DNA from 2 places in the Streptomyces sp. NPDC048671 genome. Region 1 is predicted to be linked to the other one. Evidence: riboswitches for the same ligand, from Rfam matches in the RefSeq annotation. Region 1 holds a riboswitch; the other holds the start of a gene.

Region 1 (7,788 bases):
ATCGTCGTACTGATGCAGGAGAATCGTTCCTTCGATCACTACTTCGGCACGATGAAGGGTGTGCGTGGCTTCGGTGACCCGCGTCCGGTCACGTTGCCCAGTGGGAAGCCGGTCTGGCACCAGAAGGACGTCCTCGGCAAGGAAGTGCTGCCGTTCCGGCCGCCGGCCGACGATCTCGGGCTGCAGTTCCTCCAGGACCTGAACCACGACTGGGCCGGCGGTCACCGGGCGTTGAACAAGGGCGCGTACGACCAGTGGGTTCCGGCCAAGACCGCTACGACGATGGCGCACCTCAACCGTGAGGACATCCCGTTCCACTACGCGCTCGCCGACGCCTTCACCGTCTGCGACGCCTACCACTGCTCGTTCCTCGGCTCGACCGACCCGAACCGCTACTACCTGTGGAGCGGGTACACGGGCAACGACGGCACCGGCGGCGGGCCCGTGCTGGGCAACGACGAGGCGGGGTACGGCTGGAAGACCTACCCCGAGCGGCTGGAGGAGGCCGGGGTGTCGTGGAAGGTCTACCAGGACATCGGTGACGGGCTCGACGCCGCCGGCTCCTGGGGGTGGATCGACGATGCCTATCGGGGGAACTACGGCGACAACTCGCTTCTTTACTTCAACAGTTATCGTGATGCCGAGCCCGGCGACCCCCTCTTCGACAAGGCGCGCACCGGTACCGACGTCAAGAACGGTGACGGGCTCCTCGATGACCTGAAGGCCGATGTCCGGGCCGGGACGCTCCCCGAGGTCTCGTGGATCGTCTCGCCGGAGGCCTACAGCGAGCACCCCAACTGGCCCGCCAATTACGGTGCCTGGTACATCTCGCGGGTGCTGGACGCACTGACCTCCGACCCGGAGGTGTGGGGCCGGACCGCCCTCTTCGTCACCTACGACGAGAACGACGGATTCTTCGACCACGTCGTGCCGCCGTTCGTACCGTCCGGGGCCGCGCAGGGGCTCTCCACCGTGGACACCTCCGCCGACCACTTCCCCGGCGACATCCGTTACGCGGCCGGGCCCTACGGCCTCGGCCAGCGCGTGCCCATGACGGTCGTGTCCCCGTGGAGCACCGGCGGGTTCTCGTGCTCGGAGGTCTTCGACCACACCTCCGTCATCCGGTTCATGGAGGAGCGCTTCGGTGTGCACGAGCCCAACATCTCCCCCTGGCGGCGCACGGTCTGCGGCGATCTCACCTCGGCCTTCGACTTCAGCCGTACCGACACCGCACCCGTCTCGCTGCCCTCCACGGACGGATACGCGCCGCCGGACGGCGACCGCCACCCCGACTACGTACCGGTGCCGCCGGTCTCCGGCAGTGCGCCGAAGCAGGAGCCCGGCTCGCGGCCCACCCGGCCACTGCGGTACGCGCCCCTCGTGGACGGGGCGGCCGACCCGGCCTCCGGGAAGTACCAGCTGACCTTCAGCGGCGGCGACGCGGCCGGGGCGCAGTTCCTGGTGACGTCGGCGAACCGCACAGACGGGCCCTGGACCTACACCACCGAGGCGGGCAAGTCGCTCTCCGACAGTTGGAACACGGCCTACTCCAAGGACGTGACCGACCTCACCGTGCACGGTCCGAACGGGTTCCTGCGCGCCTTCCGGGGGCCCGGAAAGGCGGCAGGGCCGGAGGTGACCGCACGTCATGACCCGTCGAGCGCAGGGCTCGACCTGACTCTCACCCATGCCGGAACGGGGACTGTCCAGCTGACCGTGCGCATCGCGGACACCTACGGCGGCGGGGTGCAGACCTTCGCGGTGCGTCCGGGTGCGACCGTGAAGCACACCGTTGACCTGCGGGGCAGCAAGCGCTGGTACGACATCACGGTGGTCTCGGACGCGGACGCCACGTTCCTTCGGCGGTTCGCCGGGCACATCGAGACGGGCGAGGCCGGAACGAGCGACCCAGGCTTCGTCACCGGCTGATCGGGCCGCCGTCAGGGTGGCAGGGGCGGCAGGGGAGGGCCGGGGGATCGGGTCGGGTCCGGGCCGGGTTCGGGCCGTTCCGGTGCCGTCCCTGACCACCCGTCGACTGTGTGGCGCCGCCCGTCGGGGTCCGCCCCACGGGTGCGTTAGGGTTTTCATCGGGTCATGAGTTCCAGCGCGCAGCCCCGGCTGGCTGGACGGCACCCCGCTCCGCTGCGGGTGCTCCGGGTGACGACCTGCCCCGTGCGCGAGGTACGGGGAACAGCGGACCGCGGTGCAGAGCGCTCGGGGTCCATCATCCCCGGAAGGCGGGACTCACCATGCTGCGTCATCTCACCCAGAACGGCTCCGTGCGGAGCGACGGCTGCGACCGGTACGCCGCAGGCCATCAGGTGCACTGGATCCATGCCAAGAAGTGCCGGCAGGAACCCGGTCAGGCCGTCGAGATACTGCTGAGCGCCGGTGACGTCCGGGACGACGGATGGGTCGAACTGCGTGCCGCGTTCGACTACGCGGGCGGCCTTCCAGCGGTCTGGACGCACTCTCCGGACGTGCTGCGGGAGTCGCTCGCCCGTCACCGCGGACGCGTGTACTGGCTGTCCCGGTGGCACGCGCTGAAGCTGGTGGACGGCGACGGCCCGGTCGCCGGAATCGTCAACGTCGCGTTCGAGGGCGGGAAGTTGTGCGGCGTCCAGGGTTCCGGGCAGTCGTAGTCCGGGTTTGTCCGGGCGCGCGCTCAGGTTCTGTCTGTTCTGTTCGTTCCATCTGTTCTGTTCGTTCTGGCTGTTCTTTCGGGCGCGCTCGGCCACCCTCCGGCTCGGGGCGGCCGGGGGCGGTACCTGAAGATGTTGGCCAATTGTGTTGAGATGTCGGCCGGTTGCTTCGCTCCTGCTGCACATTTGATCGCCGTTGACCGCCGTGGCATCACATAAAATCCTTATAGTGGGCGTGCGTTGATCGCACGATCGTGACGCGTGAAGCTTCCGCCCACAGGAGTCAGGACGATGACGCGCCCATCCTCCGCACGGCCCGAGCCCGCCTCGCCCCCTCCGGCGTGCCCCGCACGCGCGAGGCCGGGGGCCGTGCCGCTCAGCGGGCCCTCGTTCCAGACCGAGCCGCAGGCCGTCTACCGCGTCATGCGCCGTGATCACGGGCCGGTCGTCCCCGTGGAACTGCCGGGCGGGTTCCCCGCCTGGCTGGTCATCGGATACCGCGAGCTCCATCAAGTAACCAGCGACGGCGAGCTGTTCCCGCGCGATGTCGGCCTGTGGAACCAGTGGGAGCACATCCCCGATGACTGGCCGCTGCTGCCCATGGTCGGGCGGCCGCTGCCGTCCATCTACTTCAGTGCGGGGGACGAGCACCGAAGGCACGCCCGGATGGTCGGACCCGCCCTCGAAGGGGCCGACCCGTTCGAGATCCGCAACCACTGCGAGGAGTTGGCCGACCGGCTGATCGACGCCGTGTGCAGCCGGGGTACCGCCGACCTCGTCGCCGACTTCTGCGAGCCCTTACCCGTGCTCGTCCTCGCGCGGCTGGTCGGGTTCCCCGATGGCGAAGGCGCCGATATCGCCCAGGTGTTGAAGGACCTGGCCGACGGCGGTCCGGGGGCGCAGGCGGCCCATCTGCGTTTCGGGGAGCACATGCAGCGGCTGGTCGCCGCCAAGCGTGCCGAGCCCGGGGACGACGTCACCTCCCGGATGCTCGCCTTCCCCGAGGCCTTCACCGACGAGGAGTACATGCTCGACCTGATGGCCATCACGGCCGCCGGGCACCTCACCACCGCCGACTGGATCAGTAACTCGCTGCGGCTGATGCTTACCGAGGAAGAGTTCGCCGAATCGATGGCGGGCGGGCGGCGCAGCGTGGCCGAGGCCATGAACGAGGTGCTCTGGGAGGACGCGCCGACGCAGATCCTCGCCGGACGCTGGGCCGCCCGGGACACCCAGCTCGGCGGGCAGCGGATCAGGGCGGGGGACATGCTGCTGCTCGGTCTCGGCGCCGCCAACACCGATCCGCTGATCCGGCAGAGCCTGTCCGGTCCCGGCGGCTCCGCCCAAGGGGGCAACGGCGCGCATCTCGCCTTCAGTCACGGCGAGTACCGGTGCCCCTTCCCCGCTCAGGAGATCGCCGAGACCATCGCGCGTACCGGTATCGAGGTGCTGCTCGACCGGCTGCCCGACCTTGACCTCAGTGTCGCCGTCGCGGACCTCGTACGGCGGCCCTCCGCGTTTCTGCGCGGGACGACCTCGCTCCCCGTCCGGTTCACCCCCGTTCGTACGACAGGAGACCTCTCGTGACCTGCCCTCACGCCGCCGCGCACACAGCTGACCCGGACCGCGGGACCGTCGTCATCGACCCCATGGTCCAGGATCTGGACGGTGAGACGGCGAGGCTGCGCGACGCCGGGCGGCTCGCCCGGATCGAGCTGCTCGGCGTGCCCGCCTGGACCATCACCCGGTATGCCGACGCACGTGAACTCCTCGTCGACCCGCGGCTGGTGAAGGATCTCGATGCCTGGGGGCTGTGGCAGAGCGGCGAGGTGACGCGCGCGTGGCCGCTCATCGGGATGGTTGACGCCGGACGGTCCATGTTCACCGTGGACGGCGCCGAGCACCGGCGGCTGCGGACCAAGACCTCCCAGGCGCTCACGCCCCGCCGGCTGGAGGCCATCAGGCCCGACATCGAGAAGTTCACCGAGGAGCTGTTGGACGCACTCGCCGACGGCGGCAGGGACGGGGCCGTCGTCGACCTGAAGTCGGTGTTCGCGCAGCCGCTGCCGATGCGGGTCGTCGGCATGCTGATGGGCGTGGACCCCGCCGAGAACGCCATGCTGACCAGGCAGTACAAGGCCTTCTTCTCGATGCTCACACCGCAGGACGAACGGCTGTCCCTGCTGGCCGAGTTGGACGTCTTCTACACCGATCTCGTGCGCGGCAAGGCGGCAAACCCCACCGATGACCTGACCTCCGCGCTGATCCTCGCGGAGGAGGGCGGCGAGCCCCTCACCGAGGAAGAGGTGGTGGGCAACCTCAAGGCGATGGTCGCGGCCGGCCACGAGACCACCATCGGGCTCATCCTCAACGCCGTACGAGCCCTCCTGGCACACCCGGAACAGTTGCGGATGGTCCGCGACGGGGAGGTCTCCTGGGAGACCGTGATCGAGGAGACGCTGCGGTGGGACACCCCGACCACCCATCTGCTGATGCGGTTCGCCACCGAGGACATCCAGGTGGGTGACGACGTCATCGCCAAGGGCGAGGGCGTGGTCATCTCCTACCGGGTGATCGGCCGGGACTTCGAGCAGCACGGTGCCGACGCGGACGCCTTCGACATCACCCGCCCCACCCCCATCCGGCACATGACCTTCGGTCACGGCCCGCACATCTGCCCCGGCGCGGCGCTCTCCCGGGTCGAGGCGGGGATAGCCCTGCCGGCCCTCTTCGCACGCTTCCCCGGGCTGCGGCTGGCGGTGCCTGACGCGGACATCCGCAAGCTTCCGGTGATGACCCAGAACGACATGGAGGCCTTCCCCGTACTGCTCGACGCCTGAGTACGGGCGACGCCGCGGCCGATGCCCGAACCGGGCCGGCCGGTGGAGACGTCGCCGGCTTCGACGGGGAGTCCCTCGCGGTCCGCTCCGCGCGGATCGCGCCGCTGCCCGCCAGGCCCCTGGACATCTGGCTCGGGGGAAGCGCACCCGCCGGGCTCCGCAGGGTCGGGCTGGAAGTTCGTGATCTATGCCGGCGGGACCCGGCCCTTCGATTCCTTCCTGGACCGGTTCGAGACGGAACCGCTGCCCCGGCAGAACTGAGCGCCTCGGGCATCGGCGTCGCGGCGCCGTCGCCACCTCCTGTGCCCGTCCGGGCGGGGGCGGCGCGCGGTGACCTGTGCCAGGCGTGTGCGTCAGCCGGTGAGGGCGGCCGACCGGAGTGGACCGACCGGGATATGCGCCGTGGTGAGCAGACGGCCGGGCAGGAGATCGCCGACCGGCCGGGCGACTGGACCCCCGCGGCCTCCCGAACCGCGGACGCGCCGGTCCCGCCGATGTCCAGGGCAGGCTGTCCGGCATATCGTGGCGGTAGCCGAACGGCGGCCGCCACGGCCGGCAGCGGCGCGGACCAGGGCGTGAACCAGCAGAGTCGAAGCGCTTCGACTCCGCTATGGACACGTTGTGCGTGCGGGTCTAGGCTCGCACCATCTGTGCATGTCGCAGCCACATGATGGGGAGTCGAAGCGCTTCGCCACATCTGGTCGAAACTGCCGGTGCAGGCCGGTATGCGTGCGGTGCTGTGCCGGTGTCGGACGTCGTTCTGTGATGGAGAGCTGAATGGTCACCCTTGCCGAGGTCGCACAGCACGCCGGAGTCTCCGCGAGTACGGTGAGCTACGTCCTCAGTGGGAAGCGGTCCATCTCCGTACCCACTCGGGAGCGGGTGGAACAGAGCATCAAGGAGCTCGGCTACCACCCCAACGCGGGTGCGCGGGCGCTCGCCAGCAGCCGGTCGAACATCATCGCGCTCATGGTGCCGTTGCGTACCGACATGTACGTCCCCGTGATGATGGAGATCGCCATCGCGGTCGCCACCACGGCCCGCACCCATGGTTACGACGTCCTGCTGCTGACCGGTGAGGAGGGCCCCGCCGCGGTACGCCGGATCGCCGGCAGCTCGCTCGCCGACGCCATGATCCTGATGGATGTCGAACTGCACGACGAACGGCTGCCCCTGCTGCGCGAGACCGACCGGGCGGCCGTGCTCATCGGACTGCCCGCCGACACCGACGGACTCACCTGTGTGGACCTCGACTTCGAGGCGACCGGGGCGCTCTGCGTGGAGCACCTCGCCGGTCTCGGGCACCGTGAGGTCGCGGTGATCGGTGAGGCGGCCGCGGTCTACGAGCGGCACACCGGGTTCGCCGAGCGGACCGTCGACGGGGTACGGGCCAAGGCGCGGGAGACCGGGGTGCGGGTCCTGCACCGGCCCTGCGAGGGCGGCTATCCGGCGATGGCCCAGACCCTCTCGCGGATATTCGACGAGCGCCCCGGCACCACCGGGTTCATCGTGCAGAACGAGTCGGCGGTGGAGCCGCTCCTCAATCTCCTGCGGCAGCAGGGACGGGCCGTGCCCGAGGACGTGTCCGTGGTCGCGATCTGCCCCGAGCAGGTGGCCGCCCAGGCGTCGGTGCGGCTGACCTCGGTGGCCATCCCCGCACAGGAGATGGGGCGCCGCTCGGTCGAACAGGTCGTCGCCAAGCTCTCCGGCCGCGGCACGGACGAAGTGGAGCTGCTGGCACCGGAATTGACGGTACGGGAGAGTACCGGCCCCGCCCCGATGTGACACCGGACGGCAGTACGCGCACGAGCCGGCCCCCTCGCGGGGGCCGGCTCCTGGTGCGTACGGTTCAGCTCGCGGAGACGCCGAATCCGTTCGTCGTGAAGTCCAGGCCGCCCTGGGACGAGGTGATCTCGTAGCCGAACTGGACGTCCCCGATGGTCTCGTCGCCCCACCAGCCCTTGGTGTCCTTGATCCACTTCAGGATGGGCAGGATGTCCACCGAGCCCGAGGTGGAGTCCGAGGTGCGCAGGAACGAGAAGACCTGGTTGGCCCCGTTGTCGCCCTTGTACACGGTCCAGGAGTGGCCGCCGAGCGTCACCGTCCCCTGCGACGTGCCGAGCGGGCCCACGGCTCCGTTGTGGTTGACCCAGAGCATCAGCTCGTAGTCGTAGTCGGTGTCCCAGATGTCGTACGAGGTGTTGTAGGCACCGGACGACGGGACGGTGACGTTGTAGTCGCTGGTGAGCGACGACAGCGAGGTGATGGACTTGCCGACGACCTTCTTGGCGTTCGGGTAGGACTTG
Region 2 (7,788 bases), on a different contig from region 1:
CCGATCAGCTCGCCGTTCAGGCTGACATGGCCGATCTCGGGCTTCTCCAGGTGGTTGATCACCCGCAGGAGCGTGGATTTGCCGGAGCCGGACGGCCCCAGGACAACCGTGACCTCGCCGGGTCGCACGGTCAGCGTCACGCCTTCCAGGACGCGTTGGGATCCGTACCACTTGTGCACGTCGTGCACCTCGACCGCGGCGGGACGTACCGCGAGCACCCCGTTGGCCGCCTCGGTCTGCTCGGTCGCCTCGGCGCTCATATCGCCGTCTCCTTCCGGACCCGGGCCCGCAGATCACCGAGGCCGGTCCGCAGCTTCTGCAACGGGGTCGGCGGCAGGGTGCGCAGCGCGCCCCGTGAGTAGTGCCGCTCGACGTAGAACTGGATGACGGACACGACGCTGGTGAGAATCAGGTACCAGGCGGTGGCCACCAGCAGCAGCGGCACGATGTCGCCGGGGTAGGTGCTGCCCATGCTCTGCACGGAGCCGAACAGGTCGAGCAGCGAGACGTAGAAGACCAGCGAGGTGCCCTTGATCAGGCCGATCAGCTGGTTGACGTAGTTCGGGGTGATGGAGCGCAGGGCCTGCGGAAAGACGATCTTCGCAAACTGGTAGCGCTTCGGGAGGCCGAGGGCCGAGGCCGCCTCGTGCTGGCCCTGGTCGACGGAGAGGATGCCGCCGCGGACCACTTCGGAGGCGTACGCCGCCTCATTGAGGCTCAGACCGATGACGGCGACGACCATGTCGGTGGCGAGGCGGGACTCGTCGAAGGTGAAGAACGCCGGGCCGAACGGCACTCCGAGGCTCAGCGTGCGGTAGAGCGCGCTGAAGTTGTAGAGGAACAGCAGGACCACGATCAGCGGCACCGATCGGAACAGCCAGGTGTAGACCCAGCTGACCGCGCGCAGCACCGGGCTCGGCGAGAGCCTGGCCAGTGCCAGCAGCACACCGCCGAGCAGCCCCAGAGCAGCGCTGTACACGGCGACTTCGAGGGTGATGAGCAGGCCTTCGAGGATCGTGGGCCGCAGGAACCAGTACGAGAACCGGTCCCACTGGTAGAAGGGATTGGTCACCAGGCCGTGGACGATCTGGGCGACCAGCACGAGCACGACGGCTGTGATGATCCAGCGGCCGGGACGCAGGAGGGGAAGGACCCGCTGCGCCGCCAGGGGCTTCGATGCGGCGGGCGGGTGGCGGCGGGGGACCGCCTCGGCGGGCGGCGCTGATCCGGAGGACACAGCGATGCCAGGAGATTCACTCACGGAGGGCTCCAGCGGATTCGGGCAGCCCGGACCGCGGACAGCGGCGTCGCCGCACCGATCGGGGACGAATCGGCGCGACGCGGCACACGGCACGGGACGGGGGCCGGGCGGGGAGAGGGCACACCGCGACAGCGGTGGACGTCAGGAACTCGCAGGACAGAGGCCCGGAAGGCTGGGGCTCAGAAGGAAGAGGCCCGAAAAGCCGTCAGGCTTGACAGAGAATGCGAGAAGCGACCGTACACAGCGCGCTGTTGACGCGCTGCAGGTCGACGGAGCGGTCAGCGCACAGCAGCAGGACGCGGCCGCGGGACCGCCAGGCAGCCATCCCCTCAGCTGCGTCCATCGCTCTCACCGTCACCATTCCGCCCCGTGGGGCCTACACGTCTGCCGAACGTCATCCGGTCCGGTCCGAACCTGGGCACCCCACCGCTGTACGAGGGCTGCCGGCCGGCACACCGTGGGTTCCCGCCGACGCTCACGACCGTTCCGCGCCGCAAGTTAGGCACGGCCCGAAAGGAATTGTCAACGCCGGTGACCACCAGGCGAGACGGCCCGTCCGGCCTTCTTGACGGCGTCACGTGGCGCACCGAAACTGACATGGACGGTCACGATTGTCAGCGCCTCCTGTGCGGGATTCCCCTGCTCAGGTGGTTATCGGCCCCGGCCCGCTGGCAGGCAACCCTTCCACCGCGACGGGGTGCCCCGGGTGACGACCGGGTCCCGCCGGTGCGGCGGGACAAGCGTGGCCTCGCGTCTCGCGAGCCCCGAAGTCGGAACCGGTGGGAATTGTCCAGGAACGGCTTGACGAGGCGCCTGCACATCGATCTGCTGCGTGTCTCCAGCGCTTACTAGCCCGGAAAACTCCGGACGCGTACCGGACCGCTCGATCCAGTCCGGACCGGTACGAGAGCGCAGTCAGTCCACATCCGGCCGCTGGTGCCCACAAGGCGGCGGTGGCTTCCTCGTTCCCGCAGGGATTCCCACCGGGATTCCCATAGGAGAGTCATGCCCGAGACAGCTTCGCGCAGTTCCAGTTCACGTAAGCCCACTTCACGCAGCTCCGGTTCGCGCAGTTCAGGCACGGGCAACTCGCTCACGTGCGGCGCGATTTCCTCCGGGCCGGTTCCGTGCGCCGCGCCCCTTCGTCTCGCGGCTGCCGTGCAGCCCTCCCGTATCCACAGCCGTATCGGCGTCGGTCTGGCCGGCGGCTTCTACCCGGCACCGCACCGCTACGAGCTTTTCCTGTCGGCGAGTTGTCCGCGCTCGCTCCGCGTCTCGATCACTCTCGGCCTGCTCGGCCTCAAGGACTCGGTCGCCACCACACTCCTGGGGCACCCCGCCGAGACACCGGCCGCGTTCGCCTCACTGCGCAGCGCTTACGAGGCCACGATGCACCACTACGACGGACCGCTGACGGCGCCCGCGCTGTGCGACCGGTGGAGCGGACGCATCGTCAGCAACCACACCCCGGACATCCTGCGCGACCTCGCGGGCCTGCTGTCCGGCCATGACGAGGCCTGCCCCTCCGCTCTGCGCCCGCCGGACCTCACCGCGGACATCGACGCCCTCCGTGACCTGCTGGACCGGGACGTCACCCCGGCCGCCGCGCCCTCGGAGCGATCGGCGGCGCTGGACCTGCTGAATCACCGCCTCGCCCTGCGGCCCCACGTACTGGGCGAGGAACTGACGGCCGCGGATGTGGACCTGTGGGTGGCGCTCGTCCGTCTCGGCCCGGCCACCCTGGGCGACCGTCCCCGGCTCCGGGAGTACGTGAGCCGCCTCCGCGACCATCCCGCCTTCCCCGACACGCCGGAGCAGGACGACGGCCGCCGGCCCGCGTAGCCGGACGTACCGGGGCCCCGGCGAGGGCCCCGGTCAACGCCGCGGTCGGCCCCTCGTTCAAGGCCCCGGTCGCGCCTCGTTCAACGCAACGTACTGGTCAGCACCTCGGGCAACGCCTCCCTCAGGCGCCGACGTAGGCCGCGAGGTGCTCGCCGGTGAGGGTGGAGCGGTCGGCGACGAGGTCGGCGGGCGTGCCCTCGAAGACGAGCCTGCCGCCGTCGTGGCCGGCGCCGGGGCCGAGGTCGACGATCCAGTCGGCGTGCGCCATGACCGCCTGGTGGTGCTCGATCACGATGACCGACTTGCCGGAGTCCACGAGCCGGTCGAGCAGGCCGAGCAGTTGCTCGACGTCAGCGAGGTGGAGGCCGGTGGTCGGTTCGTCGAGGATGTAGATGCCGCCCTTCTCGCCCATGTGCGTCGCCAGCTTGAGCCGTTGCCGCTCACCGCCGGACAGGGTGGTCAGCGGCTGGCCGATGCTGAGGTAGCCGAGCCCGACATCGGCGAGCCTGCCCAGGACGCGGTGCGCGGCCGGATTGTGGGCCTTGCCGTCGCCGAAGAACTCCTCGGCCTCGGTCACCGACATCGCGAGCACCTCGCTGATGTCGCGGCCACCGAGGTGGTATTCGAGCACCGAGGCCTGGAACCGCTTCCCCTCGCACTCCTCGCAGACGGTGGAGACACCCGCCATCATCGCAAGGTCGCTGTAGATGACGCCTGCGCCGTTGCAACCGGGGCAGGCGCCCTCGGAGTTGGCGCTGAACAGCGCCGGCTTCACGTCGTTGGCCCTGGCGAACGCCTTGCGGATCGGGTCGAGCAGCCCGGTGTACGTCGCGGGGTTGCTCCGTCGCGAGCCGCGGATCGCGCCCTGATCGATCGACACCACCCCGTCCAGGCCCGAGACCGAGCCGTGGATCAGCGAGCTCTTGCCGGAACCGGCGACCCCGGTGACGACGGCGAGGACCCCGAGCGGGATGTCGACGTCGACGCCGCGCAGGTTGTTCGCCTTCGCGCCGCGGATCTCCAGCGCGCCGGTGGGCTTGCGCAGGGTGTCCTTGAGGGTCGCCCGGTCGTCGAAATGGCGGCCTGTGACGGTGTCCCCGGCCCGCAGCCCCTCGACGGTGCCCTCGAAGCAGACGGTTCCGCCCGCGGTTCCGGCGCCGGGGCCCAGGTCGACGATGTGGTCGGCGATCGCGATCGTCTCCGGCTTGTGCTCCACGACGAGCACCGTGTTGCCCTTGTCCCGCAGGCGCAGCAGCAGGTTGTTCATCCGCTGGATGTCGTGGGGGTGCAGGCCCGCGGTGGGCTCGTCGAAGACATAGGTGGTGTCGGTGAGCGAGGACCCGAGGTGCCGGATCATCTTGACGCGCTGCGCCTCGCCCCCCGACAGCGTTCCCGACGGCCGGTCGAGCGCGAGGTAGCCGAGTCCGATCTCCACGAACGAGTCGAGGGTCTGCCCCAGCGCGGTGAGCAGCGGTGCCACCGAGGGTTCGTCGAGGCCCCGGACCCAGGCGGCCAGATCGCTGGTCTGCATCGCGCAGGCGTCGGCGATGTTGATCCGCTTGATCTTCGAGGACCTGGCGCCCTCGCTGAGCCGGGTGCCCTCGCACTCGGGGCAGGTGGTGAAGGTGACCGCCCGCTCCACGAACGCCCGGATGTGCGGTTGCAGCGCTTCCTTGTCCTTGGACAGGAACGACTTCTGGATCTTGGGGATGAGGCCCTCGTAGGTGAGGTTCACACCTTCGACCTTGACCTTGGTCGGCTCCCGGTAGAGGAAGTCCTGCATCTCCTTCTTGGTGTACTTGCGGATCGGCTTGTCCGGGTCGAGCAGCCCCGATTCGGCGTAGACCCGGACGGTCCAGAAGCTGTCCGACTTCCAGCCGGGGATGGTGAAGGCACCCTCCGCGAGCGACTTGGAGTCGTCGTAGAGCTGGGTGAGGTCGATGTCGGAGACGCTGCCCCGGCCCTCGCAGCGCGTACACATGCCGCCCGTGCGGTTGAAGGTGGCCTTCACCGCCTTCTTCGCACCCCGTTCGACGGTGATGGCGCCGCTCGCCCGGACCGAGGGGACGTTGAAGGCGTACGCGCTGGGCGGGCCGATGTGCGGCTTCCCGACCCGGCTGAAGAGGATCCGCAGCATCGCGTTGGCGTCGGTCGCCGTGCCGACCGTGGAGCGCGGATCGGCGCCCAGCTTCTGCTGGTCGACGATGATCGCGGTGGTCAGCCCGTCCAGGACGTCGACCTCGGGCCGTGCCAGCGTCGGCATGAAGCCCTGCACGAAGGCGCTGTAGGTCTCGTTGATCAGCCGCTGCGACTCCGCGGCGATCGTGTTGAACACCAGTGAGGTCTTTCCCGAGCCGGAAACACCGGTGAAGACCGTGAGCCGCCGCTTCGGGATCTCGATGCTGACGTCCTTGAGATTGTTCACGCGCGCGCCGTGCACGCGGATCACGTCGTGGATGTCGGCTGCGTGCGGCGCGGGCGACCGCGCGTCCGTCCTGGTGGCCATGTTTATCGTTTTCTCCATCTGTCTCTGCCGGCCGGGACCGTGATCGCGGTCCCCGTCGGCGTCGTCCGGCTCGATCCGAGCGGCCGAGGGCGGTACGCACGGTTCTACTTCGTCGGGGCGGCCGTGGCAACGGTCCGCCTGCCCGTCCGGTCGTCGGTGCCGTCCGGAGTGGCGCGACGGCCGCAGGCCCGCCCGGCGGCCCCCTGTCACGCGTTCGCCCGCGGTCATGAACACCGTGGGCATCCGACCGTCGGTTCGGGTCGGGTCTCAGCTGTCCTGAAGCAGCCCGAGGACGTTGCCGTCGGGGTCGGTGACGGTGGCCACCAGGCGTCCGCCGCCGACATCGTGCGCGGGATCCTTCACGGTGGCGCCCGCGGCGGTGACCTCGGCCAGCTTCGCCTCGATGTCCGGCACGTGCCAGTAAGCAACGGGTGAGGTCATGCCCTGCTGTCCCCCGGCCGGCACCAGCCCGATGTGCTGGCCCCCGGCCTCGAAACCCACGTAGTAGGACTCGTCGGCCTGCGGCTGTACACCGAGCAGGGCCGTGTACACCGCCTTGGCCGCCGCCAGGTCGGACACGGGGTGCAGCACGGTCTTGATTCCCTGGGTGGTCGAGCTGGTCATGGTCGCTCCTGTGGTTCGTGGGTCATATCGGCCCGGTGCGGACGGTAACGCCGAGCCGGCGGCGAGGCCGCGGAATCGGCGGTCGCGGCCGGCGCTCGGCGTCCGGACGCCCGGTGCCTGGCAATCACGCTAGCCGCGGCCCGTTGACCGCGCTTCTCCATTCCTGATCGTTCCGGTCAGCCGTCCCGGAGCGCGCGAGCCCCCTTCATCGCTTCGGACACCCCAGGTCAGGGCCGTACACAGGACGTATTGCCGCCTTCCGGCACCGGGTCCATGCTTATGGGCATGGGTGACGAGGCCGGCCCCGAGCTCACCGCGTACGTCGAGCGTGCTCTCCGAGTGATGGAGGCGGCAGGGGCGCACGCGGCGGAAGTCCCCTTGCGGCAATTGGCCAGGGAGACGGGGCTGCCCCTGGCCACCGTCCAGGAGCTGCTGACGGCGCTCGTGCGGGACGGTTACCTGACCGAGCTGGACGGAGCGTTCGCCCTCTCCACCGCACACCCCTCCCTGGTCCCCGGACGCGACGGGCCGGGGCTCCTGAACCGCGTCCGGCCCGTCCTGACGGCCTTGCGGAACGATCTCTCGGCGGCGGTCTACCTGACGCTGTACGAGGAGGGCGAGATCCGGGTCATGGAGATCGTCGACAGCGCTCGGGCGCCACGCGTGGACCTCTGGGTCGGATTCCAGGACGCCGGACACGCCACGGCGCTCGGGAAGAGCGTGCTGCGTGAGCTGGACGGGAAGGCGCGCGCCGAGTACTTCTCCCGGCACTCGCTGACCGATCTCACGCCCCGCACCATCACGCACCGGGGGGAGCTTCTGCGGCAGCTCGACTCCGCACCGGCAGCGCCGGTCGTCATGGACCGGGAGGAGTACGCCCGCGGTACGACATGTGTCGCCGTGCCCGTGTACAGCGGTGACCGGATCGGTTCGCTCGGCATCTCCTTCCGGTCGGACCGGATGTACCGGTCCACCCGGGTCCGTGCCGGGCTGCTGTCGTCGGCGATGCGCGTGTCCATGGGGCTCTCGCTCCCCGACTGAGCCCCGCAGCCCGGCAGTTCGACCAGAACTCTGGCAGTTCGGTGCCGGCAGCGATATGATCACCGCGATGATGACTCACTCTGTTCACAGATTGGGGGACCCGTCCGCGCAAGGTGAGTGCTGATGCTCACTGAGACCGCGAACCGGGATTCCCGTTTTTCCTACTGGCTGCGCGTGCGCGAGTTCGCCGTGCCGCCCTCCATGATCGAGACCGCGACCGCCCGCCGTTCCACCGGGGACTGGGCAGGGGCATGTGCCGCCGCGGGCATCGACACCGATCTGAATCTGCGTTCCGTGGCGCACGCTCACGGACGTGACCTCGCGGCCCGGATCCGGGCCGATCTCCGACATCTGGCGCCCGACCTGTTGCGCTGGCACCTGCCGAGAATCGCTCCTGACGGCTTGCTGCGCCCAGGGCTGACCATCGCCCTGGCCCGGTACGACGCCGGCGGCCGTGACAGCCCCCGCCCGGTGCGGCTCGTGGTCCGGACCCCGCCTGCCTGGGCGGACGGCG

Evidence for each region. Region 1 has a riboswitch for S-adenosylmethionine ahead of ACZ6S6_RS06395 (hypothetical protein). Riboswitches for the same ligand answer to the same signal wherever they lie in the genome.
Region 2: it holds a riboswitch for S-adenosylmethionine, as region 1 does, so the genes downstream of both, ACZ6S6_RS10240 (glutathione S-transferase C-terminal domain-containing protein) here and ACZ6S6_RS06395 (hypothetical protein) in region 1, are expected to answer to the same signal.

Annotation. Positions count from the first base shown of each region.
Region 1 covers NZ_JBVJHB010000002.1:436,255-444,042, reverse strand. Annotated here, with positions in the region: gene ACZ6S6_RS06400 (phosphocholine-specific phospholipase C) at 1-1,929, shown strand, start outside; SAM riboswitch class IV at 2,091-2,200, shown strand; gene ACZ6S6_RS06395 (hypothetical protein) at 2,250-2,642, shown strand; gene ACZ6S6_RS06390 (cytochrome P450) at 2,934-4,229, shown strand; gene ACZ6S6_RS06385 (cytochrome P450 family protein) at 4,226-5,482, shown strand; gene ACZ6S6_RS06380 (LacI family DNA-binding transcriptional regulator) at 6,260-7,267, shown strand; gene ACZ6S6_RS06375 (GH12 family glycosyl hydrolase domain-containing protein) at 7,332-7,788, opposite strand, start outside.
Region 2 covers NZ_JBVJHB010000004.1:287,865-295,652, forward strand. Annotated here, with positions in the region: gene ACZ6S6_RS10230 (amino acid ABC transporter ATP-binding protein) at 1-260, opposite strand, end outside; gene ACZ6S6_RS10235 (amino acid ABC transporter permease) at 257-1,261, opposite strand; SAM riboswitch class IV at 1,637-1,744, opposite strand; SAM riboswitch class IV at 1,865-2,010, shown strand; gene ACZ6S6_RS10240 (glutathione S-transferase C-terminal domain-containing protein) at 2,420-3,103, shown strand; gene ACZ6S6_RS10245 (ATP-binding cassette domain-containing protein) at 3,225-5,609, opposite strand; gene ACZ6S6_RS10250 (VOC family protein) at 5,877-6,233, opposite strand; gene ACZ6S6_RS10255 (IclR family transcriptional regulator) at 6,519-7,274, shown strand; gene ACZ6S6_RS10260 (hypothetical protein) at 7,398-7,788, shown strand, end outside.